Regions from separate parts of the Bradyrhizobium sp. SMVTL-02 genome, predicted to be linked through region 1. Evidence: riboswitches for the same ligand, from Rfam matches in the RefSeq annotation. Region 1 holds a riboswitch; each other region holds the start of a gene.
The links. A riboswitch is a leader RNA that binds a small molecule or an ion and turns the genes downstream of it on or off. The one in region 1 is predicted to bind cobalamin.
Positions count from the first base shown of each region.

Region 2: it holds a riboswitch for cobalamin, as region 1 does, so the genes downstream of both, ACNJYB_RS37995 (ribonucleoside-diphosphate reductase subunit alpha) here and metE (5-methyltetrahydropteroyltriglutamate--homocysteine S-methyltransferase) in region 1, are expected to answer to the same signal.
Region 3: it holds a riboswitch for cobalamin, as region 1 does, so the genes downstream of both, ACNJYB_RS13680 (energy-coupling factor ABC transporter permease) here and metE (5-methyltetrahydropteroyltriglutamate--homocysteine S-methyltransferase) in region 1, are expected to answer to the same signal.

Region 1 is NZ_CP182469.1:1,679,460-1,689,965, reverse strand. It holds gene ACNJYB_RS07905 (ribonucleotide-diphosphate reductase subunit beta) at 1-539, shown strand, start outside; gene ACNJYB_RS07900 (aspartate ammonia-lyase) at 684-2,075, opposite strand; gene ACNJYB_RS07895 (carbohydrate porin) at 2,294-3,847, opposite strand; gene ACNJYB_RS07890 (TauD/TfdA dioxygenase family protein) at 4,627-5,556, opposite strand; cobalamin riboswitch at 6,119-6,339, shown strand; gene metE (5-methyltetrahydropteroyltriglutamate--homocysteine S-methyltransferase) at 6,446-8,773, shown strand; one part of gene ACNJYB_RS07880 (IS3 family transposase) at 9,174-9,450, shown strand; one part of gene ACNJYB_RS07880 (IS3 family transposase) at 9,450-10,387, shown strand.
Region 2 is NZ_CP182469.1:7,923,178-7,933,683, forward strand. It holds gene ACNJYB_RS37965 (calcium-binding protein) at 156-1,079, opposite strand; gene ACNJYB_RS37970 (helix-turn-helix domain-containing protein) at 2,069-2,428, shown strand; partial or broken gene ACNJYB_RS37975 (IS256 family transposase) at 2,741-3,009, opposite strand; partial or broken gene ACNJYB_RS37980 (IS30 family transposase) at 3,228-3,390, opposite strand; partial or broken gene ACNJYB_RS37985 (IS110 family transposase) at 3,879-4,238, opposite strand; gene ACNJYB_RS37990 (ribonucleotide-diphosphate reductase subunit beta) at 5,080-6,153, opposite strand; gene ACNJYB_RS37995 (ribonucleoside-diphosphate reductase subunit alpha) at 6,144-7,979, opposite strand; cobalamin riboswitch at 8,189-8,401, opposite strand; partial or broken gene ACNJYB_RS38000 (hypothetical protein) at 8,422-8,660, opposite strand; gene ACNJYB_RS38005 (hypothetical protein) at 9,417-9,641, shown strand; gene ACNJYB_RS38010 (hypothetical protein) at 10,200-10,439, shown strand; gene ACNJYB_RS38015 (recombinase family protein) at 10,429-10,506, shown strand, end outside.
Region 3 is NZ_CP182469.1:2,936,852-2,947,357, forward strand. It holds gene cobG (precorrin-3B synthase) at 1-583, shown strand, start outside; gene ACNJYB_RS13635 (precorrin-8X methylmutase) at 583-1,212, shown strand; gene ACNJYB_RS13640 (precorrin-2 C(20)-methyltransferase) at 1,215-1,946, shown strand; gene cobJ (precorrin-3B C(17)-methyltransferase) at 1,943-2,677, shown strand; gene ACNJYB_RS13650 (cobalt-precorrin-6A reductase) at 2,653-3,399, opposite strand; gene cbiE (precorrin-6y C5,15-methyltransferase (decarboxylating) subunit CbiE) at 3,410-4,591, shown strand; gene ACNJYB_RS13660 (cobalamin biosynthesis protein) at 4,588-4,956, shown strand; gene cobM (precorrin-4 C(11)-methyltransferase) at 4,953-5,735, shown strand; gene ACNJYB_RS13670 (cobyrinate a,c-diamide synthase) at 5,735-7,045, shown strand; gene cobA (uroporphyrinogen-III C-methyltransferase) at 7,042-7,773, shown strand; cobalamin riboswitch at 7,819-8,038, shown strand; gene ACNJYB_RS13680 (energy-coupling factor ABC transporter permease) at 8,076-8,753, shown strand; gene cobF (precorrin-6A synthase (deacetylating)) at 8,793-9,542, shown strand; gene cobT (nicotinate-nucleotide--dimethylbenzimidazole phosphoribosyltransferase) at 9,553-10,506, shown strand, end outside.

The DNA of each region.
Region 1 (10,506 bases):
TCGAGACCGGCACGCCGGACGATGGCCGCGCCTTCCTGCGCGATCTCGTTGCCTTCTACGTCGTGTTCGAAGGCATGTGGTTCTACACCGGATTTGCTCAGATCCTGTCGCTCGGCCGCCGCAACAAGATGGTCGGCATCGCCGAACAGTATCAGTACATCCTGCGCGACGAGAGCATTCATCTGAATTTCGGCATCGATGTCATTAACCAGATCAAGATCGAGAACCCGCATCTGTGGACACCCGCATTACAGGATGAGATTCGCGGCATGCTTCGTGACGCAACAGAGCTCGAAGCCGCATACGGCCGCGATACGATGCCGCGGGGCTTCCTTGGTCTGAATTCGGCTCTGTGCGAGCAGTACATGCATTTCATCGCTAACCGGCGCTGCGCACAGATCGGGCTTTCGCCTGTATTCGCCGAAGTCGAGAACCCGTTCCCCTGGATGTCGGAGACGATGGACCTGAAGAAAGAGAAAAACTTCTTCGAGACTCGCGTCATCGAATATCAGAACGGAGGCGCGTTGAATTGGGAATGACCTGACACAGGGCGATCTCTGGCGGAGGCCTCGCAACGTTCGCGAGGCCCTTCGGCGCTTTATGCACGCCAACGAAAGCGAAAGCTTTGCAGAAGATCGCCAAGCGGTCCCTGCTCTAAGACTTCGTGACTGGTCGTCATTGACTCACTCCGCCGTGCTCGTCGAAACATCGGCAGCGCGGCGCAAGACCGAGTGCACCTCTTTCTGCTCCAGCAATCGACGATCAATAGCGACCTCGAGAAACGATCGATGTTCATCGTGCGCCGCCCGCATGATTGCGGCCACGTTTGCGTAGCCGAACTCGGGCACCAGCGCTGCTGCTAGTGCAGACGACGCGAGCAGATTTTGCTGGCACCGCTCCTCATTGACCGTGAGCGAGCGCACACACCGCTCGAAGATGGTCGCTGAACGTTGGAGAAGAGTGATGGAATCGATCAGGCGATCGCAGACCAGCATGCCGTAGCAATTGATCTCCAGCAGTCCCTGTTGGCAGGCCATTGCTATGGCAGCGTCGTTCCCGGAGATAGCAAACGCTGCCTGGCATACCGCTATTGGAACAACTGGATTCACCTTGCCGGGCATAATCGACGATCCAGCCTGCATCGCAGGCAAGGCAATTTCTCCGACAGCACCGACAGGGCCTGACGATAGCACGATGAGGTCGTTGGCTATCTTCCAGAAGGAGTTTGCGGAATTTCGGAGTTCAGCTGACAACCGGGCACACGCGTCTAAGTTCTGCATGCCGTCGAATGGATCGGCCGCGGGTTTGATCTCGTCGCCAATCAAAGCTGACAAATGGCGGAAAACGGCCCATTTGTAGCCTGGTCTCGCGTTTAATCCGGTACCGACCGCGGTACCCCCGAGCGGAACGACCAAGAGTTGGCGCCGTAACTCGTCGACGTGCTTCGCATGGCGTTCTATGACTGCCTGATATCCCCCGAACGTCTGACCGAATAGCATCGGAACGGCATCCTGCAAACATGTCCGGCCAAGCCGCAGGGTTTGGGAATGCTCCCTCTTCTTCTCCGAAAAGGCGGCGGCCAGTTGCATCAGGGCAAGCGACGTCCCCTCGGACACCCGAAAGAGCGCAAGCTTTATGGCCGTCGGAATCACGTCATTGGTGGATTGACCGCAATTGACGTGATCATTTGGATGGACGAAGCTGTAGTCACCAATCGGCATTCCGGCCAACCGCGCGACCAAATTTGCGATCACCTCATTCAGATTCATGTTCGACGACGTGCCACCCGAGCCTTCGAGCACGTCGACAATGAGGTGAGCATCGTACTTTCCGGTGCGGATCTCTTGACACGCCGCAACGATGGCTTCCGCTTTCTGCGCTGAAAGCGCTCCGATCTCTAGATTGGCGAGCGCCGCGGCTTCTTTTATCATGGACAACGCCGGGACGAACTCAGGCAGCGCCGCGATCGTGCGGCCCGTGAGTGGGAAATTCTCCAAAGCCCGAACAGTATTGATTCCGTGGAGTGCGTCCGCGGGCAGTTCCCTCTTACCAAGAACATCTTCTTCGGTTCGCATTTGGACCATGACAATAACGATTAGTGTTTCTACGACCCTCGATTCCAACCGGCGTCGCCATAGCAAATTCAAGCTCGATTCGAGCAACGTCGCTAATTTGCTAGCCAAGATTTACCTATGCGGCGGTCTCGCGCGCGCTGGCTGTGACCTTCGCCCTAAACCCGCTAGCATACGACGGAGGCTCGCAAGCTCAGCATCGCCGTACCTTGGATTTTGGCTCAGAAGAATACCGACGTGGACACCAACAGGTTCAACGCATGTCCTGTTTTGCGTGTGTATGTGATGCTTGTCGGGTTGTTGATGTACGTCAGTCCTACGCTCGAGTATATCCCGGGCGCCAGATGCGCGGTGTATGTTCCCGATATCGCCGTACTGTCGCGATGGACAAGATGGCCCTTAGCGACGGCAGCATCCACTGCAACGTTGCTCCACGCAGTATTGGTGGCAACAAGGGCAATCTGATCGCGTGGACGGCTGTCCCACAAGCCCTTTGCATAAAGACGGAGCTCGTAATATTGATTGACCCTGTTTAGGTCCGGCGGCGCGTACATCACAGAAAATCCTGCATAGATGCCACGAGCTGCCGAACCCTGCGGATCGGACTGCCAGAGTTGCCTGTCCGCTGCAACGTAATAGATGCTATTACCCTTGGCTCTCGGTTGCGTCGGGTACTGCAAGTCGGCGTAGCTGCTGGTGTTGAAACCGGCGCCTGCCCGCAACCAGGTTTCTGGCAAGCCTGGAGCAGCTTTGCTGTTGTAGCCAGTTTCGTCGAGGAGAAGAACGCCTGCGTTAGCCGTGCTCCAATCTAAGCCGGTCGGATTTTCGGTAATGTGTGCAAATTGACCGTCTGGACTGAGTGAGCGCTGTATTGACGTCCTATTGTAGAATCGCTCGTCAAAATTGTACTTCAGATTGAGAGCTGGCGTCGGCGCAGCATTATTGCTCATGCCGGCCTGGTACAGGATATTGGACGAAGCCCCAAAGACGTTTACTGCTGCGTTCCCTCCGACCACGGTACCCGTGAACTCATTTATGTTTCTAAGATAACCCATTTTGAGTTCGAGCTTCCCGTCAAAAAGCGTCTGATAATAGGCAATCGTATTGATCCCCGCTCTATCTGGCCCCCCGGGCTTCCAGGTCCAATACTGCTGCTGAGCTCCCACGATGATCTGGCCATCGGGAATCCCAAATCGACTGAGATCGTAGGTCACGATCAAAAAGTTGAGGGTATTAAATGTGGGGTTCTGACCAGAATATAGCTGATCGCGGATGGTGCTCCTCGCAGCATTCGGTAGCTGATTGGTTACGAAGGTGTTCACCGTCCCGCCAATATAGCCGATCCCGACTTCTGCCAGCGCAGATCTAAAGCCGCCGTAGTCCTGATCTATCGTATCTGCCGGACCAGGAATACTGAGCCACATACCTTTTTCGCGGAGGCCCTCGAACTTCACAAATGGATCAACCTTCCGTTGCGTTCTATTCTTGGCAACTGAAACCGCATTGTCCCGCGTTGCTGCAAATGCATTGGCAGTTTGTGCCAGGGCCTCGTCGGGTCGGGAGCTTCGAGGGAGCGTAGCCACGCGATTCTTCTTCTGATTTACTCCTTGGGTCATCTTTTTGGGAGCGCCACTTTCTGGACCAGGGACGGTGACAGCTTGTGCCAGCGCCGCACCCCCGAGAGGGCTCGAAGCGATGGACAGTGCAACAGCAATCCATCTTTGGGCGCTGGCTTCCTGACGTTGCTTTGTCAGGGCGATAGCGAAACGAAACAATAGACCAGCGCCAAGCGCTGAAATCGTTGAGGGCTCAGCGCTCGAGGACTGAGCGAGACGGTTTGCTGACGACTTCCCTGAGGCGGGAGGGATCGCGGTAGGAGTAGACCTGATTACTGCGGAAGACGAGACACTAGATCCATCACGCCTGCTGGCGCCGTCAGATCCATATTGCATCCCGACTTCCTTAACGTATGAGTTCGACCCTCGCTGTTCACGAATGCCATGCGTCCGACATCCGCATCAATTGTTAGGGTTGGTAGGTGACATGAGCCTCAGTGCATTGCTTCTCGATTCGCGCCCTCAGGTCCGATGGCACGAGATCAAATCGGCGCTCATCTCTCCAGCCTCGGTGCTTCGAATCATCTAGAGATTAGAGGACGCCGAAAGCGCCCGCCGCAAAGTGAACAGAAGCCTGTCGATTGTGACTGCGAAAGTCCTGGCGGCAGCTCGGCAACAATTGAGACCATAGCGGATGAACAACCAGACCGTGAGATCGGCGTGTGTGTAGGCAAAGGTTGCGCGTAAACACCTTCGAGAGGTTTCTTCGAAAGCCGCGCTCCCAACGAGCGCACTTTCGAGCTCAACACGTCGGAGAGGAGCCGAAGATACGGCTTACTGCTCCAATGAAATTGTTGCACTGCGCGCGCAGCTGCTGAACTCGATGGCGCGCCTCTCAGGGCTAGGTGCGGCTCGGCTTTTATTCGAGTACTCGCAGCAAGACATTCATGTTTGAATGTGTGGCGAAGCAGGCTACCGCGAGCAACGTTGTAACCCCGCTAGGCGACCTTCGCGGCCGGTTCCTTGGAGGCTTTTACGCGGGTTACGCTGCTCTTTCCATCGATGCTAACGGGCACTTCGCCGACGACCGTTGCGCGACGAACGAGACGATGCTGGTCGCCGTAGTCGTTCACCGCATAATGTTGCGTGGCGCGATTGTCCCAGATCGCGACATCGCCTTCCTTCCAGCGCCACCGCACGGTATTCTCGAGGGCCGTGATATGAGACTGAAAGAGATCAAACAGCTTCTGACCGTCGTATTTTGGAAGACCAACAAAATTTTGCACCAGAGCGCCAAGCACTAGCGCGCGTTCACCGGTCTCGGGATGCACGCGCACCACGGGATGCTCAGTCTGATAGATCGTTCTCGTGAAGATTTCGTCCAGATGTTTTTTGTCGAGCTCGCTGACGTGGGGCAATATTGCGTAGTCAAAGGCGTTGCTGTGAACCGCCCAGAGCTTGTCTGCAAGCCGTTGCAGCGGCGGCGCTAGGTCGAGGTACGCCGTAACGGTGTTCGACCAGACCGTATCGCCACCAAATGGTGGCATCACGAGACTTCGCAGTACCGCAATCTTGGGGTAGGCATCGACGAAGGTTCCATCGGTGTGCCACAAGTCGGCCCGGCTACCGGCGCGCGCGGAATCAAGCTCGATGATCGACGCCGTGCCTTTGATCGCACCGAGCGTCGGATGAGGTGCCAACTTCCCGAAACGAAGGGCAAATCGCTCTTGCTCCGCATCGTCGAGGTGCCCTTGGTCGCGAAAGAAGATGACCTTGTGCTCCAATAGCAACTCGTTGATCGAGCCGATTGTCTGCTCCGGCAAATCGCCCGATAGCTTGACATTTCGGATTTCTGCGCCGATGCGCGCTGCGCATTTGACGACGTCGCTGCGAGGAGCGACGCCATCCGACAAGACCGTGGCAGTCATGGCTCGAAATCTCCAATTTGCCGGCTTCCGCATACGGAATCTGCCAGAGTAATGGTGACAGCGTCGAGTTCCTGCTACGCTCCTAAAGCGAGCTCCGACTTATTGGTGCGGCTTCGCTACGATCTTGATCTAAGTTGGCGAGAACTGTCGGATTGATCAATTGCCAGAACTGGTAGTTGACCGGTGTGAAAAGCTGAAGCTGCAGCGCAAAGAGCCGCAAATCGGCGATAGTGACACTGAAGCGACAAGAAGCGGAAGCCTCTCTTCACTTCTTCTCGAGGCGCAAGAGTCAGAGAACAATGGCCGATTTGCGCGTACAGCGGCGGAGTTCGGAGCTGCACGATACATCTAGCCGACAACAGCACAGCGTGGACGACAAGGGCTAGTAAACATCTACAGGGCGCGATCGCACCTGACGGCGTGACGACCACACGCATCGTTAAAGTGGGAAGGCGCGCAATGCTTCACGCCGCTGTGGTCGGTGACCTCGATACTTCCATTGGTAAGAGCTTTCTTGCCGCAGCAAAGACGATCTCAGGGTTGACGTATCGCTTCTGTTGCAGATAATCGGAGGCGTCGAGGTTCTCCAGCGTTCGATCTGGAGCTAAGAGGGAAGCCGGTGCGCTCTCGATCCGTTCAGGATTGAAGTAATGCCGGCGCTGCCCCCGCAACTGTAAGCGGCGAGCCCGCATCCAAACGTGTCACTGAAGCAGAAGCTTCGGGAAGGCCGGATGCAGGCGATGACCCGCGAGCCAGGAGACCTGCCCCGACAACGTGTTCGTCCACGGGCGGGGTGTCCGGTGGTACGCCTAGTAGCGGGCCTCGCTTTCGCGGCCTCCTGCCTGCGTTTCCGCCATGGCCTTTGCCCCCACACAATGGGGTTAAAGCTATGTCTCTTCTTTCACTTCCTGTCGCAACACTCGGCACGCCGCGTATCGGACCACGCCGTGAGCTCAAGCTGACGCTCGAAGGCTATTGGGCCGGCAAGATCGGCAACTCGCAGCTTCTCGAAGCAACGGCCGGTCTTCGCGTCGCCAATTGGGCGCGTCAGAACTCGCTTGGCGTTACCGTGATTCCGTCGAACGACTTTTCACTCTACGACCAGGTTCTCGATACGAGCGTCATGGTTGGCGCCATTCCTGAGGCGTATGGCTGGGACGGCGGTCCCGTATCGCTGAAGACCTATTTCGCCATGGCACGGGGCTCGCAAGACAAGGAACACGATGTGAACAGCGGTCACGCGCAAGATCATGGCGTCGCTGCGCAGGAGATGACCAAGTGGTTCGATACCAACTACCACTACATGGTGCCCGAATTCCATAAAGGACAGACCTTCAGGCTTTCCTCCCGCAAACCGATCGAGGAATATGAGGAAGCGAAAGCCCTTGGCTATCAAACGCGCCCTGTCTTGGTCGGACCGGTTACGTTTCTGAAGCTCGGCAAGAGCTCGGATCCAACCTTTGATCCGATTTCGCTTCTTGAGAGCCTAGTGCCCGTCTATGTCGAGGTTCTCAAGGAACTGGCGAAACGTGGAGCCGAGTGGGTCCAGCTTGATGAGCCCTATTTGGTGCTTGATCTCGACGAGACTACGCGGAATGCGCTCCGGCGCGCCTATGGGCGTCTCGCTGAGGAGGTGCCTGGCATCAAGATCATGCTTGCAACTTATTTCGGAGCGATCGGTGACAACCTGGCGACGGCTCTGGGATTGCCCGTGGCCGGCCTGCACGTCGATCTGGTTCGCGCCCCCCAACAATTGAGCCAAATTGAATTTGGCGCCCGCGCGGACCTCGTGCTTTCGCTCGGGGTCATCGACGGCCGGAACGTGTGGCGCTCGAATCTGTCGGTCCTGGTTGAGCGGCTCAAACCTTTCATTGCAAAGTTCGGCAAGGATCGCGTGCAGCTCGCCCCCTCTTGCTCGCTCTTGCATGTCCCAATCGACGTTGAGCTCGAGACCGATCTCGATTCGGACGTGAAGAGGTGGCTTGCCTTCTCGGTCCAGAAGATCGACGAGCTCGCGACCTTGGCGAAAGCGCTTGCAGGCGACAGAAATGCCTCTGCCGCACTTTCAGAATCAGACCTCGCAGCGAAAACTCGCCGGGCATCGCCGAAGATACATGACAGGGCCGTCGTCCAGCGGACGGAGGCGATTGACGAGGCTATGTGCCGGCGCAACGACGCTTTTGCGACCCGTAGCGAGGTTCAGCGCAAGCGCTTCGGCCTGCCGCTTTTCCCCACGACCACGATCGGGTCGTTCCCACAGACCACCGAAGTACGCAACGCCCGCGCCGCCCATGCTCATGGAGAGTTGACCAAGGCGGAATATGAAGACTTCCTGAAGGAGGAAACGGCTCGCGCGGTCCTGTGGCAGGAGGAGATTGGGCTCGACGTTCTTGTTCACGGCGAGTTCGAGCGCAACGATATGGTGCAGTATTTCGCTGAGCAGCTCTCCGGCTTCGTGTTCACTAAACATGGCTGGGTGCAGTCTTACGGCTCACGTTACGTTCGTCCGCCGATTCTGTTCGGCGATGTCTCGCGGCCGAAGCCGATGACCATCGAATGGTGGCGCTACGCGCAGTCGCTAACCAGAAAGCCGATGAAGGCCATGCTTACCGGGCCGGTGACGATCCTGAATTGGTCGTTTGTCCGTGACGATATTCCGCGCAGCGAGGCCTGCCGTCAGATCGCGCTCGCGATCCGTGACGAGGTTGCCGACCTGGAAAAGGCCGGCGCAACCATGATCCAGATCGATGAGGCCGCGCTACGCGAAGGTTTGCCCCTCCGGCGTTCCGATTGGAAGTCTTATCTCGACTGGGCCGTGGAGAGCTTCCGCCTCTGTTCCTCCGGTGTTGCCGATGCGACGCAGATCCATACCCATATGTGCTATTCGGAGTTCAACGCCATCATCGATGCAATTGCCGCGATGGACGCAGATGTCATCTCCATCGAAACGTCCCGTTCTAAGATGGAGCTGCTCGATGCATTCACTGCCTTCAAATATCCAAACGACATCGGCCCCGGCGTCTATGACATCCACTCGCCGCGGGTTCCCGAAGCTGCCGAGATGGGGGATCTCATCGCGCGGGCCCGCCGACGACTCTCGGACTCACAGCTCTGGATCAATCCGGATTGCGGCCTAAAGACCCGCAAATGGACCGAAGTCCGTCCGGCGCTCGTCAACATGGTTGCAGCGGCCCGCGAAATGCGCAAGGCGTCCTGATGCCAGGGTAGCTAGCGGTTAAACGGTATGTTTGACGAAGCTTCCCAATGGGTTTCCCCCTCTAGGCGCTGAGTGGGTGGCGCCTAGCAGGTTGACGGCGCGTCCGGCAGCATTCGCGACCGCGAATGATCACATACAGCCGAAGCGCCACGAGCGTCGATTGCATCTGACGCATCAAGTCACAGTGAGCCGCATTTGGACTGTGTCCCACTTCCGCGGTGGCCATATGTACCTAGACAGACGCGGGGCGCTGAACTGGAGGACATGAAGACTGGCGCGGGTACGTGGTGCCGAGCTAACGACAATTCAACCAAGGGCCGGCCCAGTTGAAATGGACCCCGATTGTGGGACCACGTGCTTAGTTGGAAGGGGCTGCTCCGTTTGATAGACGGAGCGCATGATGACAACGAAGACGAGACGCAAGATCGACGCGGCACTGAAGGCAAAGATCGCGCTGGAAGCCGTGCGGGAGCAGACGACGGTGGCCGATCTGGCCCAGCGCTATGAGGTTCACCCGAACCAGATCTATGCCTGGAAGAAGCAGCTACTGGACCAGGCGGCCCGGGCCTTTGACGCGGGTGTCGGGCGGGAGAGCGAGGACGCTCGCGAACGAGAGATCGAGAAGCTGCACGCCAAGATTGGACAACTGACAGTCGAGCGCGATTTTTTAGCGCGGAGGTCCGGAAGATGAGCACGCCGGACCGTCGAGGAATGCTCGATCGCGCCGACATGGCGCTGTCGATTCGCCGGCAATGCATGTTGCTTGGTATCGCCCGCTCTGGGGTCTACCGGCCGCCACGGCCGGCCAACGACAACGACCTCGCCCTGATGCGGCGCCTCGACGAGCTATTCACCGCCTGGCCGTTCCTGGGCTCGCGGCGAATGACCGCGATGCTGAAGGCTGAGGGGCTTCAGGTCAATCGCAAGCGTGTGCAGCGGTTGATGCGCAAGATGGGCATCGCGGCGCTGGGACCAAGGCCGAACACGACAAAGCCGGCACCGGGCCACAAGATCTATCCCTATCTGCTGCGCAACATGACGATCGACCGGCCAAACCAGGTGTGGGCGGCCGACATCACGTATCTGCCCATCGGCCGCGGCTTTCTTTATCTCGTCGCCATCATCGACTGGGCGAGCCGTGCGGTTCTGGCGTGGCGGTTATCGAACACGATGGACGTCTCGTTCTGCGTGGCGGCTCTGGAAGAGGCGCTGGCGAAGTACGGCACGCCGGAGATTTTCAACACCGACCAGGGCAGCCAGTTCACCAGCGTGGCCTTCACCGGCGCGCTGGCGGCCGCAAAGATCAAGATCTCCATGGATGGCCGCGGTCGTTGGATGGACAACGTCTTCATCGAGCGGCTGTGGCGGTCTCTCAAGCATGAGGACATCTATCTCAAGGGCTATGCCGACGGCCGCGAGGCCAAGGCAGGGATCGCGAGCTGGATCGCCTTCTACAATGATCGTCGCCTTCATCAGTCCCTCGGCTATCGCACGCCGATGGCGGTCTGGCGCGAACGGATGCAGGCCGCGAAGGCTGTGGACATGGTGGACAACGCTGACGCGTTGACCACATGCCCACAGCAACAGCAGCAGACAGAGTCTCTGGCAGCGTGATAGAAAGGATCAGGAGCGGTCAGTTTCCAACTAACAAACCGGTTCAAGCGGTCCCGCTCCGCGGGTCCATTTCACAGTTGCGATTTGGCTGCTCGCGTCTGAACCGCACCACACCGCCC
Region 2 (10,506 bases), 2.2 Mb from region 1:
CCGCACCGCGCGGTGAAAGGGCCAGATGATAGCATTAGCAAACCACAACACAGCCACCAACGAAAGGACATCCTCATAAGATGCGAAAGCGCTGAGCTCAAAGGCAAAGCCCCGCCATGAGCGGGGCTTTCTCAGCGCAGCTTGCAGGCGCCGATTCAGACCTTCGGCAAGTGCACGTCTCCATCGGTGAAGTGGAGATATTCGACGCCACTGACCACCACCGTCTGGCTGTCTCCGAAGTGCAGCGTGTAGGAGTTCGTCTTCTCGTCGACATCGACCTTGGTGACATCAAAGGAGGAGCGATCGGCGAAATCCACGGTGTCCGAGCCTGCGCCGCCTATAATCGTATCATTTCCGGTGTGGGTCTGAAGATGGAATGTATCGTTGCCATTTCCTCCCTGCAGCGTCGAGTTCGCTCCTGACTCACCATAGACCCAGAAGACGTCATTGCCGTCACCGCCCGCAAAGACATCGCCCTGAACGCCAATTAGCGTATCGTTGCCATCGCCACCGAGAAGCGTGCTGTGTCCCGACGATAGATCTCGCAGAATGTCGTTGCCGCTGCCGCCTTCGAGCACCTGAGCGCCGGTGCCCGCCTCAAGATAGTCGTTACCGCTGCCGCCATCCAAAGTGTCGTTGCCGCCGCCACCGTAGATACTGTCGTTGCCTGCGCCGCCGAACAGTGAGCTGTTACCGTGTCCGCCGCGGATCGCGTCGTTGCCGCTACCGCCATAGACCGTGTCGTTCCCATAATCATATAGGTTCACGCTATCGGAACCTTTTCCCATGGCGATAAACACATCATTATGCCCGCCAATCACATCGAGCGTCTTGCCGCCAGCGTCGTCTAAAATAATCGCCTTCAGGTTTGGCGTGGTCTCGACGGTGGTCGACTGCGTAATGTCGAGGATCTGAACGCCTGCTGGAACAGCCCCTCCGAACGGTCCAGACTGAAACGCAGCCTTCGAAGTATCCCCAGGATGATCGCTGTACACTCCGCTACGTTCTAACGAGTCGATCAGTGCCGACCTAACGCTCGCCTCAATGTGATTTCCGTTATGGTGGAGAAACTGGTCCAACTCAGTTTTCGTCAGGTAAGATATAGCCATTGGAGGCCCTTTCGGTTCTTATTGAGGACGACGCCATGCTCCGGGTCACGTCAAGGAACTTCACGCTGTGACATCCAGTCGCCGCGCGCGATTGGGAAGATAAGAAACCCGCAGCATATGTTATGTTCAATGTTAAGATTGTGAGTAGTGCGTGTCAAGGACGAAAAAATCCAACTGGCCGCACTCATTTCACCGAGCTTAGCGTCGCAAGTTCGGCGATCTGCTTGCGACTCCGGAGGTTCCGAGCCAACACTCCGGGTCGGGGAGGGATATTGCTATCCCCAGGAAAGGCTGGATCAGCCCTTTGCCTGATGAGATCCCCACCAACGCGACCCCCTCGCTGAACGTTGGATAGCTTCTGAAGTGGTTGCCCGCAGCAAAGTCGCTTATTCTGCGCAAGAAAGGCCATATGAGCTATACGTCGATGTCAGCTCGGCACGTGACTAAGCGCGACTAGGTTGCGATGTGCTTGCCCGAAAGAGTCACGATGCTGAACAATCATGTGACGGAGTCACTGATCCATCGAAGGTCCTTGCGCAACAACCACTTGCCGGGCTATCCAGATCATTGAGATGAAGATGTCAAGACGGAATGCAAGGACGATGTTCGCCATTTGCTACCCAAACACACATTGCGATTGGCGCCCTTCTGCCGGTCCGCTTCAGCTGATCATCACGATGGTCAGCAGCCCCTCGGTCTTCTTCGTCTCGGTTGGGCTAGTTGGGCAATTCCGCCATTCGGGAGGTCTCCGCCGGCAACCCCGTTCCTGCCTAGCTCCCAAGTTTTGCCCCCCGCCAGAAGGCGCTTCATCGTCTTCAACGCTTTCGCTGGTAGCGTTAACAACGGGGCTGTATGATACCTTTGTAGGTTAGCAGACGTCCTTGTATGTTATTTGACAGCACCCGCCCCTCGGTTCAAGCCGGCGGCGAGTTACTTTGTCTGAACCCGTTCTAGTCCGAATGAAAAAACATTCTCATCAAGAGATTAAACTGAAACTCGCTCAGGCGGATGAATTGGCTCGAGCAGGCAGCTCCCAGGTGTCGATCTGTGAGGCGCTTGGCGTGAGCGTTATGACGCTCCATCGTTGGCGGAAACTGCCGCTCAGCAAGGACGTGGGGCAATCTTCAGAGGGGCCTAACGCGGGCAGGGATCCGCCTCCTCCTCATGTTAGCATGGATGAAATGCGTCGTGCGTTGGAAGAGCTTACGGTTGAGAACCGGCGCCTCCGCAAACTTGTCACGGATCTGATGCTTGAGAAGATGACACTCGAAGAGGCTTCGGCACCCAGCTTTGCGTCTCGCCGAGTACACGATCGCTAACCCGAGCTTGTTCATCTCTTGCTCCAAAAGTTGATGCGCACTTCGGCTCCGGTCTCCAGCAGATCGGTCGCGAATGTGTGCCCGCCGCGCAGCATCGGATCCTTCAATATCCGACCTCTGTGCGCACACTGACCCGCCGAACTGATCTTCCTCCATCTCGACACCGGGGTGATATATCCGGTGCGGAATGGAGCCGAGGTTCGGTTGCAGAAGCAATCGAGGAGGGCGGTGATGTCGCGCTGGCCCGTACAAGTTTTGGGGATCTCCCGATCGCTGTCGAAGTAGGTCGGGCCGGCGTTGCTGGAATGAATGTTATGCGGCCCTCCTGACGTGGGCAACGGGCTTGATCGTCATGCTGTCGTCGTGAGTTTGAAGGGCCGCTCGCAGAATCCCCAATTGCTTATGTGCCTTTAATTGTCGGAAGCTCTTGTTGGCCTCGATCATGCCGGCCGCAAACCCAGCCCTAGGCCGTACCGGGATCCCGCCGGCGTTTGACGTTGGGCGACGTGAAACGGCGAATGGTGCTCCATGATGTTCTTGGCGATGTTGGTCTTCGGCAGCTTCAACCGGACGACGGTCAGGTGAAATGGACCCGCGGAGCGGGACCGCTTGAACCAGTTTGTTAGTCGCCCGTGAACAAGGCTCTAAGCGATTGAGCGGGAGTCTGCTTTCAGATTTGAGACGGCTTGAGATTGCAGGGGTTGGGAGGTGCTCCCCGGCAAGGTTGATTGGGACTGGATCGGCGGCGAGATCGCGCCGCTCTACAGCGAGAATGGTCGGCCGGGGATCGAGACCCGCTTCATGATCGGGCTGTTGTTGTAAGGGCGACCGTCGGCTTGAGGATGTCAGGCGTGGCAAAAGAGGGCCGGGCGTTGAGGGCCGCTGCTACAGCGATATCTCGTTCCGGCGCTGTGGATGCTCAGGTCTGTGCCTTTCGGAAAGTACTGCCGCAGCAACCCGTTGGCCGCCAAGATCGGGGAGCTGACCCTGGAGAGTCGACGTGCACCGAACCAGATCACGCAGTGGAAGGCCCAGCTTCAGGAAGCGGCGGCCGATGTGTTCGCAGGATGTCGGGGGCATCGAGATCGAAGCCGAAGGCCATCTGGCCAAATATGTGGACCAGCAGCAGTCGCTGGGTTTCAGTTCCGTGTCCAGCAAATCCTGCTGAAGGGCTACGTCAGCTTCGCCGAGGAGCACGGCGACCGGCACATCAGAAGTGCCCGGGTCCTGGCATGGGCCGCACGAGCGCCGTCAGCGGAGCAGCGCCGCAACCGGTTGCTTACCGCGCGGCGGTTCGCGCTGGCGATGCATGCCGAGAATCCGCGCCATCAGGTTCCAGCGGCGGATGCACTCGGCCACGCTGTCGTCAAGCGGCGATCGCCTTATTCTATAGTGCGGACGAGATCGCACGATTGCTTCGCGCTGCGGCGGCACTCCGGCCGGTAGATGTGACTGCCGTTAGCTCGCCGGCGCGTCGCAGCCGCGCGAGAGAAGCGGCATCCCGGCGGTTGGTCTTCACACGATCGCCCGGCTTCCTCGGGATTAGCGATGGCGCTACCACCGTGCATTCGTGGCCGAGCGACCGGATCAGGCGATATAGACCGTAGCCAGTTGGGCCGGCTTCGTAACAGAAGTGGACGTGGTCAAACCGGTTGGCAATCCGCCCTATGACGCGGCGCATGTTGGTGGTGGAAGCATCCACCTCACCGAAGAACCGAACCTCCCCCTCCCGGCCTGCATCCGCAATCGCGACGGCATTTCTCAGCTTGGCTACATCGATTCCGACAAATGCTTCTCTATAATCTGCCACGGCTCGTCCTCCTGTGATGAGGATCGGCTCGGTACGCCCGAGCCGATCCTCGGACGCGCAGTGTAGGGCGAGCCACCTCACCCGAGAGCCGGACATACGGTCTACCACTAGACTAGAAATGTCATCGGTGAGAGGACAGCTAGGCTGGCCTGATCGCCCTATGTTCGACCCGCCGGAGGCGCGGTCGATGGTGGGGACGCCGCCGGATAGGCTCGGTTGCTCGGCTTGCCACGCTTCTTCGACAGCAGTGCCGCAGGACCTCCGATCCGATAGGCCTTCAGCAGCCGGAATGCCTGCCGCGATGTGACCGGAAGCAGTTGCGCTGCCATCGCACTGCAATCCGTTCCGCCACAACATCCCGCAACACATGCACCCGGTCGATCTCAGCCCGGCTCATCGACAGCACCGTCATCACTCAAAATCTCCAAGCCTCCTGCCTTAGCCTGAACGCATCTAAGCCGGGCCGGCAAGGGCCCCTGCCCCGCATTGATGGCGCCTTTTGGACGCAGCCAAGTGATTTCAATGATCCTTCGGGTGCTATGAATCGACGGAACGAGAAGTCCTCTGGTCCCTTGTCGCATTCGAGCGGATTCGGGTCGTAGAGCCCTCCACATCATAGCCGCTGAAAACAGCCGCCCACCATCAAAGGCGGCTGTGATCGTCTTGCGCCTGACGGCTGGAAACAGGAAGGGCAGAATCGTATCGTCGACCATGGCCGGTGTGGTTGCCTCGATGATGTCAGCGCAGAATTGGTCTCAGCAACCGAATCTGACGTCCCATCAGCGGGTTAAACCACACTCGCCTCGCAGCCACCCACAGGCCATTCATCAATAAAGATGGGCTAGATACGGCCGAAAGCCGCCCACACCCCGTTTTCGCCGTCCCAGCTGCCGCGGCTTGCCGCCTTGGAGTACTCCGTGGCGCGCTGCTCGAAGAAATTGGCGTGCTCGACACCATTGAGAATCTCGACAAGCCACGGCAATGGATGCGCCTTGAGCTGGGTGAATCCGCCCTCCTTGGCCTCGAAGAAGCCGAAGACCGGGGCAATCCGCAGCTGGGTCAGTCGCCAGTCGGCGACATAGCGGACGTAGGCGTGGATCTGCTCAGCTCGCATGCCCTCGATCTTGCCGAGGCCGAAGGCGAGATCGACGAAGTTCTCCTCCAGCTTCACCATGGTCTTGGCGACGTCGACGATGTCGTCACGGACAGCGCGCGTCACCGCGCCGGTTTCGCGGTGCCATTCGTGAAACAGCTTGATGATACCCTCACAATGCAGACTCTCGTCGCGCACTGACCAGCTTACGATCTGTCCCATGCCGTTCATCTTGTTGTGGCGCGGGAAGTTGAGCAGCATGGCGAAGCTCGCGAACAACGCCATGCCTTCGGTGAAGGCGCCGAACATCGCCAAGGTCCGAGCGACATCGGCCACGCTGTCGACGCCGAACTCGTGCATGTAGTCCGCCTTGGCGCGCATCTCGGCATAGCCGCGGAATGCCTCAAACTCGGACTTGGGCATGCCGAGCGTCTTGAGCAGCAGCGCATAGGCGTCGATATGAACCGTCTCCATGTTGCTGAAGGCCGCCATCATCATCTGAACAGTGAGCGGCTGGAAGATCGGGATGTAGCGCTTGAGATAGTTGTCCCCGACCTCGATGTCCGACTGAGTGAAGAAACGAAAGATTTGGGTGAGCAGCGCGCATTCGCTGGCGGTGACGCGGTCCGACGCCCAGTCCTTGAGGTCGGCGCCGAGCGGCACCTCCTCGCCCATCCAATGGGTCTGCTGCTGGCGCTTCCAGAACTCGTAAGCCCAGGCGTAGCGATCGACATCATAGGTTCCGGTCGCGTCGAGCAGCCCCACTCGTCCCTTGCCGATCAGCGTACGCGGATCGACGGCCGAAAGATCGATCACTGACATGCAAGGCACTCCTCATAATCAGTACGCTGTGGCTGCGGCGCCGCCACCTTGTCGCTGTCGCCGATCTTGCCAGCGAACGCCGCGCGCGAGATAGACTTTGAGCGGCAGTAGTAGAGGCTTTTCAATCCGCACTGCCATGCCGTCCAGTGCAGCATGTGAAGGTCCCATTTATCGACATCGGCTGGGAGATAGAGGTTGATCGACTGGCTTTGGCAGATGAACGGGGCGCGGTCGGCGGCAAGCTCGACGATCCAGCGCTGGTCGATCTCGAAAGCGGTGCGAAAGATCGCTTTCTCGTGCTCCGACAAGATGTCGAGACGGGCCACCGACCCTTCGTGTGCTATAATCGACTGCCACATCGCCGAAGTGTCGGCGCCCTTCGCCGCAAGCACTTTGGCGAGATGCGGATTACGCACCGAGATGGCGCCGGACAATGTCTTATGGGTGTAGATGTTGGCCGGGATTGGCTCGACGCAGGCGCTGGTGCCGCCGCAGATGATGCTGATCGAGGCGGTCGGCGCGATCGCGATCTTATGGCTGAAACGCGCCATCACGCCGCGTTCCAGGGCATCCGGGCACGGACCACGCTCGCGCGCGAGCGTCACGGATGCCGCGTCGGCGTCGCGACGGATTTTTCGGAACATGTTCAGATTGAACGACTTGGCCATGACACTTTCCATTGGAATGCCCTTGGCCTGCAGGAAAGAGTGGAAGCCCATGACGCCGAGGCCGACGGAGCGCTCACGCAGGGCAGCGTAGCGGGCACGCTTCATGCCGTCCGGCGCCACCGTGATGAAGTGGCTGAGCACGTTGTCGAGGAAGCGCATGACATCCTCGATGAAGGTGGGCTCCTCACTCCACTGGTCCCAGGTCTCGAGGTTGAGCGACGACAGACAGCAGACCGCGGTGCGCTCCTCGTCGCGATGATCGATGCCGGTCGGCAGGGTAATTTCGCTGCACAGGTTGGAAGTCGAGACCTTGAGGCCCAGCTCGCGCTGATGCTTGGGGAGCGCGCGGTTTACGGTGTCGATGAACAAGAGATAAGGCTCGCCAGTCTGGAGCCGGTTCTCAAGGATGCGTTGCCACAGCTGGCGGGCATCGATCTGGCGGACGACCTCGTTAGTCTTCGGGCTCCGTAGAGCGAATGCGGTGCCGGCGCCCACGGCACGCATGAACTCATCGGTGACGTTGACGCCGTGATGCAGGTTGAAGCTCTTTCGGTTGAAGTCGCCGGACGCCTTGCGAATCTCGAGGAACTCCTCGATCTCGGGATGGTGGATATCGAGATAGACCGCCGCCGAGCCGCGCCGCAACGAGCCCTGGCTGATCGCCAGCGTCAGGCCGTCCATGACGTGGATGAACGGGATGATGCCTGAAGTGACGCCGCCCTTCACCTTCTCGCCGATCGAGCGAACATTGCCCCAGTAGGTGCCGATGCCGCCGCCGTTGGAAGCAAGCCAGACGTTCTCGTTCCAGGTACCGACGATGCCTTCGAGCGAGTCCGCCACCGAGTTGAGGAAGCAGGAGATCGGCAGGCCGCGCGTGGTCCCGCCGTTGGAGAGCACCGGTGTGGCCGGCATGAACCATAGCCGGGACATCGCATCATAGAGACGTTGGGCATGCGCAACATCGTCCGCGAAAGCGCAAGACACCCGCCCGAACATGTCCTGGTAAGTTTCGCCGGCGAGCAGATAACGGTCGGTCAGCGTCAGCTTGCCGAACGACGTCAACAAGTCGTCGCGCGACGGATCGAGCGTGAGGTCGGCCGGCTTTGGCGATGGCGCGAGGGGCCACGGCAGCGGAGCCGGCGATGGCGAAAGGGGCACCAGACACGGCTCAGGCGCCGCAGGCTTCGCCTGCGCTAGGCGCGGCCGCACACTCGGTGGCGCGACGAGATGACCACGCTGATCGAAATCGTAAGACGGCGACATCGGCAACCCCGCGATGTTAGGCGCCGGGGCCGCGCGGACGACTTGCGAGGAGAGCTGGCAAGTGTGCCCGGCTGCAAGCGCCCCACCGGGGCACCCCGCCCGAGGACTTTCGTTCAGTCGCGGCAGGTCTCCTGGCTCGCGGGTCGCTGGGGCTGTCGGCCTTCCCAGCGCTGTCGCGCCAGTGACCATGATGACAACCGCTCGCCGCTTACAGTTGCGGGGGCAGCCTCGGAATAGCCGTTGCCGGCGCACCGGGTTCCCTCTTAGCTTCCATCCTACGAGATGCGGATTGGAAGACCGTGACGGACTACATATAGGCACCGCTCGCAGAGATTCGTCAAGGCGGCGCCGTCAAGTTAACGAATTGGAGCAGCCCCGAGGTCAAGGTTCGGCGAGCGCTTGTCGTGGAGATCTCGCGCCAAGTCGCAAAGGCTCGCTCGCGCGAAACACGACGGAAATCGGCAGTGACGGCTCCGAGAGAGAGGATGTGGAAAAGGTTCGCGACCTGAGCATGAACTGACAGAAAAGTTGAGCCTGACGGGACGATTTGAAACGCTTCATGATTCGATCGCGTCGACCCGGCGATGTCCGCTGTAAGTGCCTCCCGTCGAGTCTCTACCCCTCGCCCTGGCGGGGGCTTGGCTCGGGGAATCACTTTCCAAACCGAAAGTGCCTTATGTGATGGGCTACGCGACCGTCGGGCTCGCAGGCGGCGTGGTCGCGCGCTTTGTTCACGATTCCAAAAGCTGCTTGGTTTGCCTCCATGAACATCGGAAGGACGAGAAACATATGTCCAAACCGCGTCTCGATAATACCGGAATCGTCACGCCGTTAGGGTGCAATGCGCCTACATTCACCGGAGGAGGCTTTGATCTGCAAGAAGTATCGCTTGAAGTCGTTCGCAGTGCGGTCGGATTGCTCTCAGAAGGAAAGTACGACCCCGGCACCTGGCAAGTGTCTATCCTGACACTGCAAGGCCAAAACGGAGTACGTGTGCTGCCACGCTGGGAGCATTTGATTGCCCCCCCACATCCACGCTGTTGGGCCGGGGAATGAACGTCTTGCTTTCTTCGCACGTGATGCGGGCAATGTGCAAACTTGCTTGCGAATTTGTCCCCCTCGAGAATGGCGGAGTTCTTCTCGGCTGGCGCGCGGGGAAAGACCGGGTGGTAATCGACCTTCGCAGTCCGGCCCGCACGCCCTTCACGGGCGACACTGTTTCGTGCCCGATCACGCTTGGCAGGTCGCGGAGATTCGGCGGGCTTTTCAGGATACCGCGGGTGACGTTGATTACCTCGGCGATTGGCACTCGCATCCGGTGGCGCCGCGGCAATGAGCGATCTGGACTCGGCTACGCTGCGGCGCATTGCTCGCCGCGTGAAGGAGCCGCTCATGCTGATCGTGGCAGGCGGCGAGATCAATCAAGACTGGTCGGCGCGTTGTTGGAAAGGGCGCATTAATGGGCGATTTCTGAGGCGCCGCTTGGAGGCACAACCACAGGAGCTAAAATTGTTCGATCCGCCACACGATTGGGCAACCGTCCGTCACGCTGTATGAGCCGACGCTTGGCGTGTAAGTCGCTCGGATGAATTGGACCAGTTCGGAACAGAGCTGGCCCCGGTTGTTTGGACAGAATTTCCGCGTTGATAGGTGGAGCGTCTGCCGTGGTTAGGCTGCCATGCGGAGCGGCAGCGAGTTGAAGTAGGCTTGATCCGGAGTGCCGCCGTCAAGGCTCGAGTGAGGACGCCGGCCATTGTACAACAACGTTTAAGAATGCCCACAGGACCGTTTTTCGCGAGGTTCTTTATCGGCATCATCCTTGGTTTGGTCGCCGAGTTTGCGTTCATGGGACCGTCGATAAGGCTGACGATGTCGTTTTCCGCTGCAACCTGGACGGCGCGCAAGCAGATCGTTGGCTGGAAGTTCCAGCATGGATGTTCGAGCGGACGGCATGCCCTGACGCTGAGCCTTTGACAGCTCATCCGCTTGTTAGCATCGATGCACTTACCGCGCTTTCTGCGCTTCTCGATCTGGCGTTGAAGGATCGAACGCCATCAGCTGTCCTGGTTTCTGGCGCATCCAAAGGCTCTCACCACCAGAATCGGGGAGCGACTCATGTCACGCCAGACGGCAATGCCAGGGAGCGGATGCCGACACAATCAAAAACCGCGATTGCAGCGGCAGATGGACCTGTTCGGGAGCGGCCTGTTGAACAGCGCCATCGGCGCGCCGGCATGGTCGGAGCTGCCGGCGGAAGTACGGGCGGTCCTGACGAGTCTGATCACGCAGTTAATCCTCGACCACGCTGCGGCGACGGCAACGCCGCGCGCAAAGGAGGTCGGTCATGATCTGTGACAAAGTCAGGCCTCATCATCTCGCGCGCAAGGCGATTCTTTACGTGCGTCAATCCTCAACGCATCAG
Region 3 (10,506 bases), 1.3 Mb from region 1:
TGCCAGGGGTGGGCGAGGCCGCATGGCCGCGCATCTCGCAGCTGGTGCGGTATTGCCCGAGGCTTTGCGAGGCGAGGCTGAACCCGCACCGGTCGTGGCCGCGGCGCGTCCCGGCCTCTATCCGTATGGCGCGTTGGTCGGGGTCGCCTTCGGACAGATGCCGCATGCGATGCTCAACCAGTTCGCCGGTTGCGGACACGCGCTGCGCATGACGCCATGGCGGATGGTCTTGAGCGAAGGCAAGCGGACCATGCCGTCCGCCGCCGGCCTCATCACCGAGGCCCATGACCCGGCGCTGCGAGTCATTGCGTGCAGCGGTGCGCCGAGCTGCCGCGAGGCCCACGCCGATACCCGCGCGCTGGCAGCCGCGCTTGCGCCGAACATTGGCTCTGCCGCACGGCTTCATGTCTCCGGCTGCGCCAAGGGCTGCGCGCATTCCGGTGACGCTGCGATCACGCTGGTCGCGACCGGCGCGGGCTTCGATCTCGTGCGTGGCGGGTCGACGCGCGACGAGCCCGTCCTGCGTGGATTGAACCACGAGGACATCGTCGGCAATCCCTCCATCCTGATCGGAGGGCATTGATGCCGCACGTTTACGAGACCGATGGCGCGGCGATCTACCGGCAGTCCTTTGCGACCATCCGCGCGGAGGCCGATCTTGCCCGCTTCACACCCGATGAGGAGGAGGTCGTCGTGCGGATGATACATGCCGCCGGCATGGTAGGCCTCGAAGCGCATATTCGCTTTACGCCAGGCATGGCGACCGCCGCGCGCGCCGCCCTGCAGAAGGGCGCGCCGATCCTGTGCGATGCGCGCATGGTCTCGGAAGGAATCACGCGCGCGAGATTGCCGGCGGACAATGCCGTGATCTGCACGCTCGGCGATGAACGCGTCCCCGCACTCGCCCAGTCCATGCGCAACACCCGTTCGGCGGCGGCGCTGGAGCTGTGGCGGCCGCATCTCGACGGCGCGATCGTCGCGATCGGCAATGCGCCGACCGCGCTGTTCCATCTTCTCAACATGCTCGAGGATCGCAACTGCCCGCGGCCGGCGGCGATCATCGGCTGTCCGGTCGGCTTCGTCGGTGCCGCCGAGTCCAAGGCCGCGCTGATGGCCGATCCACCCGTACCGGCGCTGACGGTCGAGGGCCGCCTCGGCGGTTCCGCGATCAGCGTTGCCGCCGTCAACGCGCTGGCGAGCCGGAGCGAATAGCGATGGGACGCATCATCTGCTGCGGTCTCGGCCCTGGTGATCCCGATCTGATGAGCGTGCGCGCCGATCGCACCGTGCGCGCCGCGCAGCACGTCGCCTATTTCCGCAAGAAGGGGCGGCCCGGACAGGCGCGCCGCATTGTCGAGGGTATGCTCGCACGCAACGTCACCGAATACCCGATGGAATATCCGGTCACGACCGAGATCGCTTTCGACAGCCCGGACTATATCCAGCTGCTCGCCGGCTTTTACGATGAATGGGCGGAGCGCTTGGCGCGGCTTTCGCGTGCGGTCGATGTCGTCGTGCTCTGCGAGGGCGATCCCTATTTCTACGGCTCCTTCATGCATCTCCACCTGCGCTTGCAGGGGCGTGTCGAGATCGAGGTGATTGCCGGCATTCCGGGCATGGTCGGCTGCTGGAACGGCGTCGGCCAGCCGATCGCGCTCGGTGACGACGTGACGACGGTGCTGATGGGAACGCTTCCCGAAGACGAACTCGAACGCCGCATGCGCGATACCGATGCGCTGGTCGTCATGAAGACCGGCCGCAATCTCGCGAAAGTGCGCCGCGCGCTTGCGTCCGCTGGCCGGCTGAATGACGCCTGGCTGGTCGAGCGCGGCACCATGCCGGGTGAGCGGGTGGCAAGGCTTGCCGAGATCGATGCGGCCGACTGTCCCTATTTCGCGATCGTGCTGGTACACGGCAAGGGCCGCCATCTGGACGCGGCCGAATGACGGGCACGCTGACCATCGCGGGTCTCGGCCCCGGCAGCGATGCGCTGGTGACGCCCGAGGTCTCGGCCGCGCTCGCCTCCGCGACGGACATCTTAGGCTATGCACCTTACGTCTCGCGCGTGCCGCAGCGACCGGGGCTTAACCTGCATCCCTCGGACAATCGCGAAGAGCTGCAACGCGCCAGCGAAGCGTTGCGCCTGGCCGCGGAAGGCGCGCAGGTCGTCGTCGTCTCCTCAGGCGACCCCGGCGTCTTCGCGATGGCGTCCGCCGTGTTCGAAGCGCTCGAACAGGCGCCGCAATATCAGGGGCTGCCGATCTGCGTGATGCCCGGCATCACCGCGATGCTCGCGGCAGCCGCGCGCGCCGGTGCGCCGCTCGGTCACGACTTCTGCGCGATCAACCTCTCCGACAATCTCAAGCCCTGGGCGGTGATCGAGAAACGGCTGCAGCTCGCGGCGGAAGCCGATTTTGCGATTGCGATGTACAACCCCCGTTCGGCAAGCCGGCCGGAGGGCTTTGGCCGCGCGCTCGCGGTGTTGAAAGAGTCCGGTTGCGGCGAGCGCCTCGTGATCTTCGCGCGCGCGGTCAGCGCCGCCGACGAGACAATCGAGATCGTCTCGCTGAACGAGGCGCGCCCCGAGATGGCCGACATGCGGACGCTGGTGATCGTCGGCAATTCGCAGACGCGCCGCGTCGGCCGCTGGGTCTATGCGCCGAGGCGGGTGCGATGACCGAGCCACTGCATCACGTCGGCGACGCTCTCGACCCGAGGACGCTCGGGCAGGTTTGGTCGCGAGATCATGACCACGGGAAGGCCAATCACACGCGCTGCGTCGATCTTGGCGCGCGCGCCGTCGCCGCCGGAATTGCGGGCGACGATCCAGGCGATCCCGCGCGTGCGCATCATCTCGATCTCGGCGTCGAGCGTGAACGGCCCGCGCGACACGATCACGTCTGCCGCGAAGGGCAGCGACGTTTCGTGCGGATCGACGAACCGCAGCGTGTAGACGTGCTGCGGTCTGGTCGCGAATGGAGCGATATGCTGGCGGCCAATGGCAAGAAAGACGTGCGCGGGCGTCTCGGGCAGCGCGGCGACCGCGGCGCCGACATCGCGCACCTCGATCCAGTTGTCGCCGGTCGCCCGCGTCCAGGGCGTCCGCTCCAGCGCAATCAGCGGGGTGCCGGTTTCGGCGCACGCTGCAACGGCATTGCGGCTCATCTCGGCAGCGAAGGGATGCGTTGCGTCGATCACATGCGTGATGCCTTCACTGCGGATGTAGTCGGCGAGCCCGCTCACACCGCCAAAACCGCCGATGCGGGTCGGCAGTGGCTGGTCGGCGGGCGCGCGGGTGCGGCCGCCGTACGAATACACGGCGTCAATATCTGCACGCGCGATCTCCGCAGCGAGCAGGCTCGCATCGGCCGTTCCGCCCAGAATGAGGGCGCGCGTCATGGCTAATTCCTTGGCTGATCCCTGGCTGACCATCGTCGGTATCGGCGAAGATGGCCTTGCCGGGCTGTCGGACGCAAGTCGAAAGGCGCTTGCGAGGGCTGAAACCGTGTTCGGTGGTGAGCGCCATCTCGCGCTGGCGGACGTGGGTGGCCGCGGCCGTTCGTGGCCGGTGCCGTTCGATGCGGATGTCGTGCTGAGCTGCCGCGGCAGGCCGACGGTGGTGCTGGCCTCCGGCGATCCGTTCTGGCATGGCGCCGGCACGAGCCTTGCCGAGAAGCTGCAGGCCCGCGAGTGGATCGCGCACTCCGCGCCATCGACGTTCTCGCTCGCCGCGGCGCGCCTGGGCTGGCGTCTCGAATCCACGGTCTGCCTCGGGCTTCACGCCGCGCCGTTCGAGCGCCTCGTGCCGCACCTTGCGCGAGGCGCGCGCATCATCTGCCTCGTGCGCGATGGGAAAGCGGCAGGTGATTTCGCAAAATGGTTGAGCGAGCGCGGATGGGGGGCCTCGGCCTTCTGGATACTCGCTGCGCTAGGCGGGCCGCGCGAAAGCATCAGGGAATATCGCGCGGACAGTTTTGCCGGTGATCTTGCTGAAAACCTGGTTACAGTAGCCATCGAGGCGAAGGGCACACAAGGCATGCCCCGCAGCACCGGACTATCAGACGATCTCTTCGTCCATGACGGCCAGATCACCAAGCGTCCGGTGCGCGCGCTGGCACTCTCGGCGCTGGCGCCGCGTCGCGGCGAGCGGCTGTGGGACATCGGCGCCGGCTCGGGCTCTATTTCGGTTGAATGGGCGCTATGCGGTGGAACGGCGATCGCAGTCGAGGGTCGAGAGGATCGCGCCGCGAATATCCGCAAGAATGCGGCTGCGTTCGGGCTGACGCACCGGATCACCGTCGTTACGGAGACCGCGCCCGAAGCGCTCGCGGCGCTTGACGTGCCGGACGCCGTCTTCATCGGTGGCGGACTCGATAACGCGATGTTCGGCGCCATCTGGTCGCGGCTCGTGTCGGGGGCGCGGCTGGTCGCACATTCCGTGACGCTGGAGACGGAGGCGCTGCTCAGCGAATTGCATCAGCGCCATGGCGGCGAACTGATGCGGGCCGAGATCGCACATGCCGCGCCGCTTGGCCGCTATCGCTCCTGGGAAGCGGCGCGCCCGGTCGTGCAGTGGAGTGTCGTCCGATGAAGGTCGCCGGGCTCGGATTCAGAAAGGATGTCACACTGACTTCGCTCCGCGAGGCGCTGCTGGCCGCCGGCGGCCCCGAAGGGCTTACGGCGATGGCAACTGTCAGCGACAAGGCCGACGCAGAGGCGCTGAAGCAGCTCGCACGTGAGTGCGGTGTGCCGATCAGGGCCGTTCCGGCCGAGACGCTGGCAGGCATCGACACGCTCACGCAATCGAAGCTCATCGCAGAGAAGTTCGGGACGGGATCGGTTGCCGAAGCAGCGGCGCTCGCGGCTGGCGGCCCGCGCGCGCGACTGATTGCAACGCGCGTGGTCTCGCAGGATCGCACGGCCACCGCCGCAATCGCGCAAGGAGACGGTCCATGACCGTGCATTTCATCGGTGCCGGGCCGGGCGCTGCCGATCTTCTCACCTTGCGCGGCCGCGACCTGATTGCGGCCTGTCCGGTCTGTCTCTATGCCGGCTCGCTGGTGCCCGAAGGCGTCCTGGCGCATTGCCCGCCCGGTGCGCGCATCGTAAATACCGCGCCGCAGTCGCTCGATGAGATCATCACCGAGATCGCAGCCGCGCACGCCGAAGGGAAGGATGTCGCGCGCCTGCATTCCGGCGATCTCTCGATCTGGTCGGCGATGGGCGAGCAACTCCGCCGCCTGCGCGCGCTCGGCATTCCCTTCACTGTGACGCCTGGAGTGCCGTCCTTTTCTGCCGCTGCGGCGGCGCTGGAAGCCGAGCTGACGCTGCCCGGTCTTGCCCAGACCGTAGTACTGACGCGCACACCTGGCCGCGCCAGCGCGATGCCCGAGGGCGAGAAGCTTGCCGCCTTCGCTGCGACCGGTGCAGTGCTTGCGATTCATCTCTCGATCCATCTGCTCGACCACGTCGTCGCCGAGCTCACGCCGTATTACGGCGCGGATTGCCCGGTCGCGATCGTGTGGCGCGCGAGCTGGCCGGAGCAGCGCATCGTCCGTGCGACGTTGGCGACACTCGATTCTGCCGTGGGTGGCGAGATGGAGCGCTCCGCGCTGATCTTTGTCGGCAGGACGCTGGGTGCGGCGGATTTCGACGACAGCCGCCTCTATGCCGCCGATTACGATCGCCGCTATCGGCCTGTCGGTGCCGAACCGCGCTTTCCGGAGGTCTCCTGATGCCGGCTGCGCTCGTCATCTCGGCTCCGGCCTCCGGCGTCGGCAAGACCACGCTGACGCTGGCGCTCGCGCGCGCCTGGCGCAATCGTGGCCTCGAGGTGCAGTGCTTCAAGAGCGGGCCGGACTATATCGATCCCGCTTTCCACGCTGCCGCCACGGGCCGCGCCTCCGTCAACGTCGATAGCTGGGCGATGGACCGCGCGACCATCGACCATCTCGTCAGCCGCGGCACGGATGCCGACATTGTTCTCGCCGAAGGCTCGATGGGCCTGTTCGATGGCGTTGCAGCGCGCGGTGTTTCCGGCACCGGTGCTTCGGCCGACATCGCGGAGATGCTGGGCTGGCCGGTGGTCCTTGTGATCGATCCCTCCGGGCAGGCGCAGACGGCGGCGGCGATCGCTGCCGGCTTGCGCGACTATCGGCCCGGCGTGCGACTTGCCGGTGTGGTGCTCAATCGCGTCGCCAGCCCGCGCCACGAAGACCTGGTGCGGCGCGCGCTTGCGGACATCGGCATCGCCGTGTTCGGCGCGCTGCCGCGTCACGCCGAGGTCAGCCTGCCGAAACGACATCTCGGCCTCGTGCAGGCGGAGGAGCAGGCCGACATCGGCAAGCTGATCGACGAGGCCGCGCGCTTCGTCGCCGCGCATGTCGATCTTGATGCGGTGCTGTGCTTCGCTGCCAGCTGGTCGCCGCGACCTACGGCGAATGGGTGGAATGTGAGGCCGCCCGGGCAACGCATCGCGCTCGCCCGTGATGCGGCGTTCTCCTTCGTCTATCCGCATATGCTGGAGGCCTGGCGCGCGGCGGGCGCCGAGATCTCGACATTCTCGCCGCTCGCTGATGAGGTGCCCGACGCGAGCGCCGACGTCTGCTGGCTACCGGGCGGCTATCCCGAGCTTCACGCAGGAAAGATCGCAGCCAATGCGCGGTTTCGCAGCAGCCTGCGCGCCTTCGTCGAGACGCGGCCGGTGCACGGGGAGTGCGGAGGCTATATGGTGCTGGGCGCAGGCCTCAAAGATGCCGACGGGATCCGTCATGAGATGACGGGTCTGCTTGGCCTGGAGACCAGCTTTGCCAAGCGCCGCATGCATCTGGGCTATCGTCTCGCCACACTTGCAACGCCGATGCCGGGACATCGGGCGGGCGCGCGCCTGCGCGGCCACGAGTTCCACTATTCGACCATCCTTGCCCAGCCCGATACGCCGCTGGCGGTCGTGCATGATGCAACGGGCGCGGTCATCGCCGAGACCGGCTCGCAGCGCGGCCGCGCCACCGGCACGTTCTTCCATCTGATCGCGGAGGACCGGTGAGCGGTTTTGTCTCCTTCGTCTCCGCCGGCCCCGGTGATCCCGAGCTCCTCACCGTGAAGGGCGCCGCGCGGCTGCGCGAGGCCGATGTCGTGCTCTATGACGATCTTGCCTCCGGCGCGATCCTCGATCTCGCCCGGCCTGGTACCAATCTCGTCGCGGTGGGAAAGCGGGCCGGGCGGCCCTCCACGAAGCAGCACCATGTCAACCGCCTCCTGGTCGACTATGCGGCAACCGGCGCGCGCGTGGTGCGGTTGAAGTCCGGCGATGCCGGCATTTTCGGCCGGCTCGAAGAGGAGATCGAGACGCTGCGCGAAGCCGGCATCGGCTATGAGATCGTTCCCGGGGTCACCTCGGCCTGTGTCGCCGCGGCGCAGGCGGGAATCCCGCTGACCCGGCGGCACACCTCGCGCCGCGTGCAGTTCGTCACCGGGGCCGATGTCACTGGCGAGCTGCCGCCAAACCTGAACTGGGCGGCGCTGGCCGACCCTGAGGCGACCACCGTCGTCTATATGGGCCGGCGCACGTTTCCGGCGCTTACCGCAAAATTGATCGCCCACGGCCTCGCCGCTGATACCCCGGCGCTGTTCGCCGAATCCCTCGGGCGACCCGAGGAACGGCTGGTCCGCACCACGATTGCCGAGCTTGCCGAGCAGCTTGCACGAGGCGGGGCGGCTTCGACGGCCGCAGTCATCCTGTTCGGTGCGCTGGCAGGGGAATATCCGTCATGAGGGCCACTGCCGCCGTTCGCCCCTTGACGCCTGCGATGCGAAAGAGGCACACAAGAGGGGCATGGTGCTCGACGCGGCGCAAAGCGCCGGAGCATAATCGGGAATGGGGATGGGCGGACCCAGTTGCGGCGCCCAAAACCCCAGCCGCCCCCGCGACTGTAAGCGGTGAGGGGCTCCGATCAGCCACTGGACCGCAAGGTTCGGGAAGGCCGGAGAACCCCAGTGAACCGCGAGCCAGGAGACCGGCCGTGCATGTTTTGAGGCCAAGGCCGTCGGGTGTGACGGCAGGAAGGAACTGAGCCATGCATATCGAACCGGGCGTCGTGACGGGCGCCAAGCTCGTGTTGAGTTACGCAACCGGCATCGCCGCAGGCGGCGTTGCCCTGAAGCTCGCCGCTGAGACCGTACGCGAGCAGGGGATCACGTCATTCGCGGCGCGGACGCTCGCCACCACGGGCCTCGTCTTCACCTTCTTCGAGATCCTGCCGCACTTCCCCGTCGGCGTCTCCGAGGTGCACTTCATCCTCGGTTCGACCCTGTTCCTGCTGTTCGGCGCCGCGCCCGCAGCCTTCGGCCTCGCATTGGGCCTGCTGCTTCAAGGCGTGCTCTTCGAGCCGGCCGACCTGCCGCAATACGGCATGAACGTCACCACGCTGCTGGTGCCGCTGTTCGCGATCCAGGCGATTGCCGCGCGGCTCATTTCCCGCAACACCGCCTATGTCGACCTCAGGTATCGCCAGGCGCTGGCGCTCTCGACCACCTACCAAGCCGGCGTGATCGCCTGGGTGGCGTTCTGGGCGCTCTATGGCTCCGGCTTTGCCATGAGCAACCTCGCCAACATCGCGGCCTTCGCGGCCTCCTACGCGCTCGTCATCGTGATCGAGCCGCTGGCCGATCTCGCCGTGCTGGCGCTGGCGAAGTGGCTGCGCGGTGTTACGGCGCCGGGCCTCGTCACCCCGCGCCTGCACAACGCGGCTTAAGAGACAAGGGGCGGCCGTCATGGCCCCCCTGTACGCCCGATGCTCACGCTCTCCCTGATAGGCATCGGTTGCGGCGATCCCGAGCAGCTCACGCGCGCCGCGATCTGCGCCATCAACGCGGCCGATCTGGTCCTGATCCCGCGCAAGGGAAGCGCGAAATCCGATCTCGCCGATCTCAGGCGGACGATCTGCACTGACGTGCTTACCAGCAACACGACGCGCATCGCCGAGTTCGACCTGCCGGTGCGCGACGCGACGGAGGCCGATTACCGCAAGGGCGTGGACGATTGGCATGATGCGGTCGCCGCCGCATGGTCGCAGACAATCGCGAACCATCTGGGCGGCGACGGCAAGGTCGCACTGCTGATCTGGGGCGATCCTTCGCTTTACGATTCCTCGCTGCGGATTGCGCGCCGGCTCGATCCCTTGCCTGCACTCCAAGTCGTGCCCGGCATCACCTCGATCCAGGCGCTGTGCGCGGCGCACGCGCTGCCGCTCAACGACATCGGCGAACCGTTTCTGGTCACGACAGGCCGTCGCTTGCGAGAGGGCGGCTGGCCGCAGGGCGTCGACACGGTGGTGGTGATGCTCGACGGCGGCACGGCATTCCAGTCGCTCGATCCGGAAGGGCTCCATATCTGGTGGGGCGCTTATCTCGGCATGCCCGACCAGATCATCATGTCCGGCGCGCTCACTGACGCGGGCCCGCGCATCGTCGCGCTCCGGCAGGAGGCGCGCGAGCGCCACGGCTGGATCATGGACAGCTACATTCTCAAGCGCAGGCCGTAAGCGAGGCAGCATGCTCCCCGGCTGGGTCACCCAGAAATGTCCCGATGTCTCCGCGACCCATCGCGATGCGGCGATCGCACGTCAGGCGCAACTGACAAAACCGACCGGCGCGCTCGGCCGGCTCGAGCAGCTTGCGATCGAGCTTGCCGGCCTCCAAGCGACCGAGCAACCGCGTGCCGCGTGCGTACCCATCATCATCTTCGCCGGCGATCACGGCATCGTCGCGCAGGGGGTGTCGGCCTATCCGCAGGCGGTCACCATCGCGATGATGGCGAATTTTGCCTCAGGCGGCGCAGCGATCTCGGTGCTGGCGCGCGAGCTCGGCTCAAACCTGGAAGTCGTTGACGCCGGCACGCTGACGGAGGGGGCGATGCCTGGCATCGTCACCGACAAGCCGCGCAGTGGCACCCGTGATTTCAGTGTCGAGGCTGCGCTCACGCCAGCAGAGCTGGTCTTCGCCTTCGAAGCCGGCCAGCGCGCGGTCGCGCGTGCCGAGGCCAGCCAGCCTGATCTCCTGCTCTTCGGCGAGATGGGCATCGGCAACACCACGACATCAGCGGCGATCGCCGCGAGCCTGCTCGGCGTCAGCGCCGAGGAGATCGCGGGCAGCGGCACCGGCGTCGATGCGGCGGGCCGTGCGCACAAGGCGCGCGTGATCGATGCCGCGATTGCGCGTCATGGCGTTGCGGGCGCCTCGGCCGAAAAGATCCTGTGTGCTGTCGGCGGACTCGAGATCGCGGCGATCGCGGGCGCCATCATTGCGGCCGCGCAGCGCCGCATCCCTGTGCTGATCGACGGCTTCATCGTATCGGTCGCGGCGCTGGCGGCCGTGCGGCTCAACCCGTCGTGTCAGCCATTCCTGCTGCCTTCGCATCAATCGGCGGAGCAGGGACATCGGCTGGTGCTGCGCGCGCTGAACGTGCAGCCGCTGATCAGCCTCGATCTCAGGCTCGGCGAGGGATCG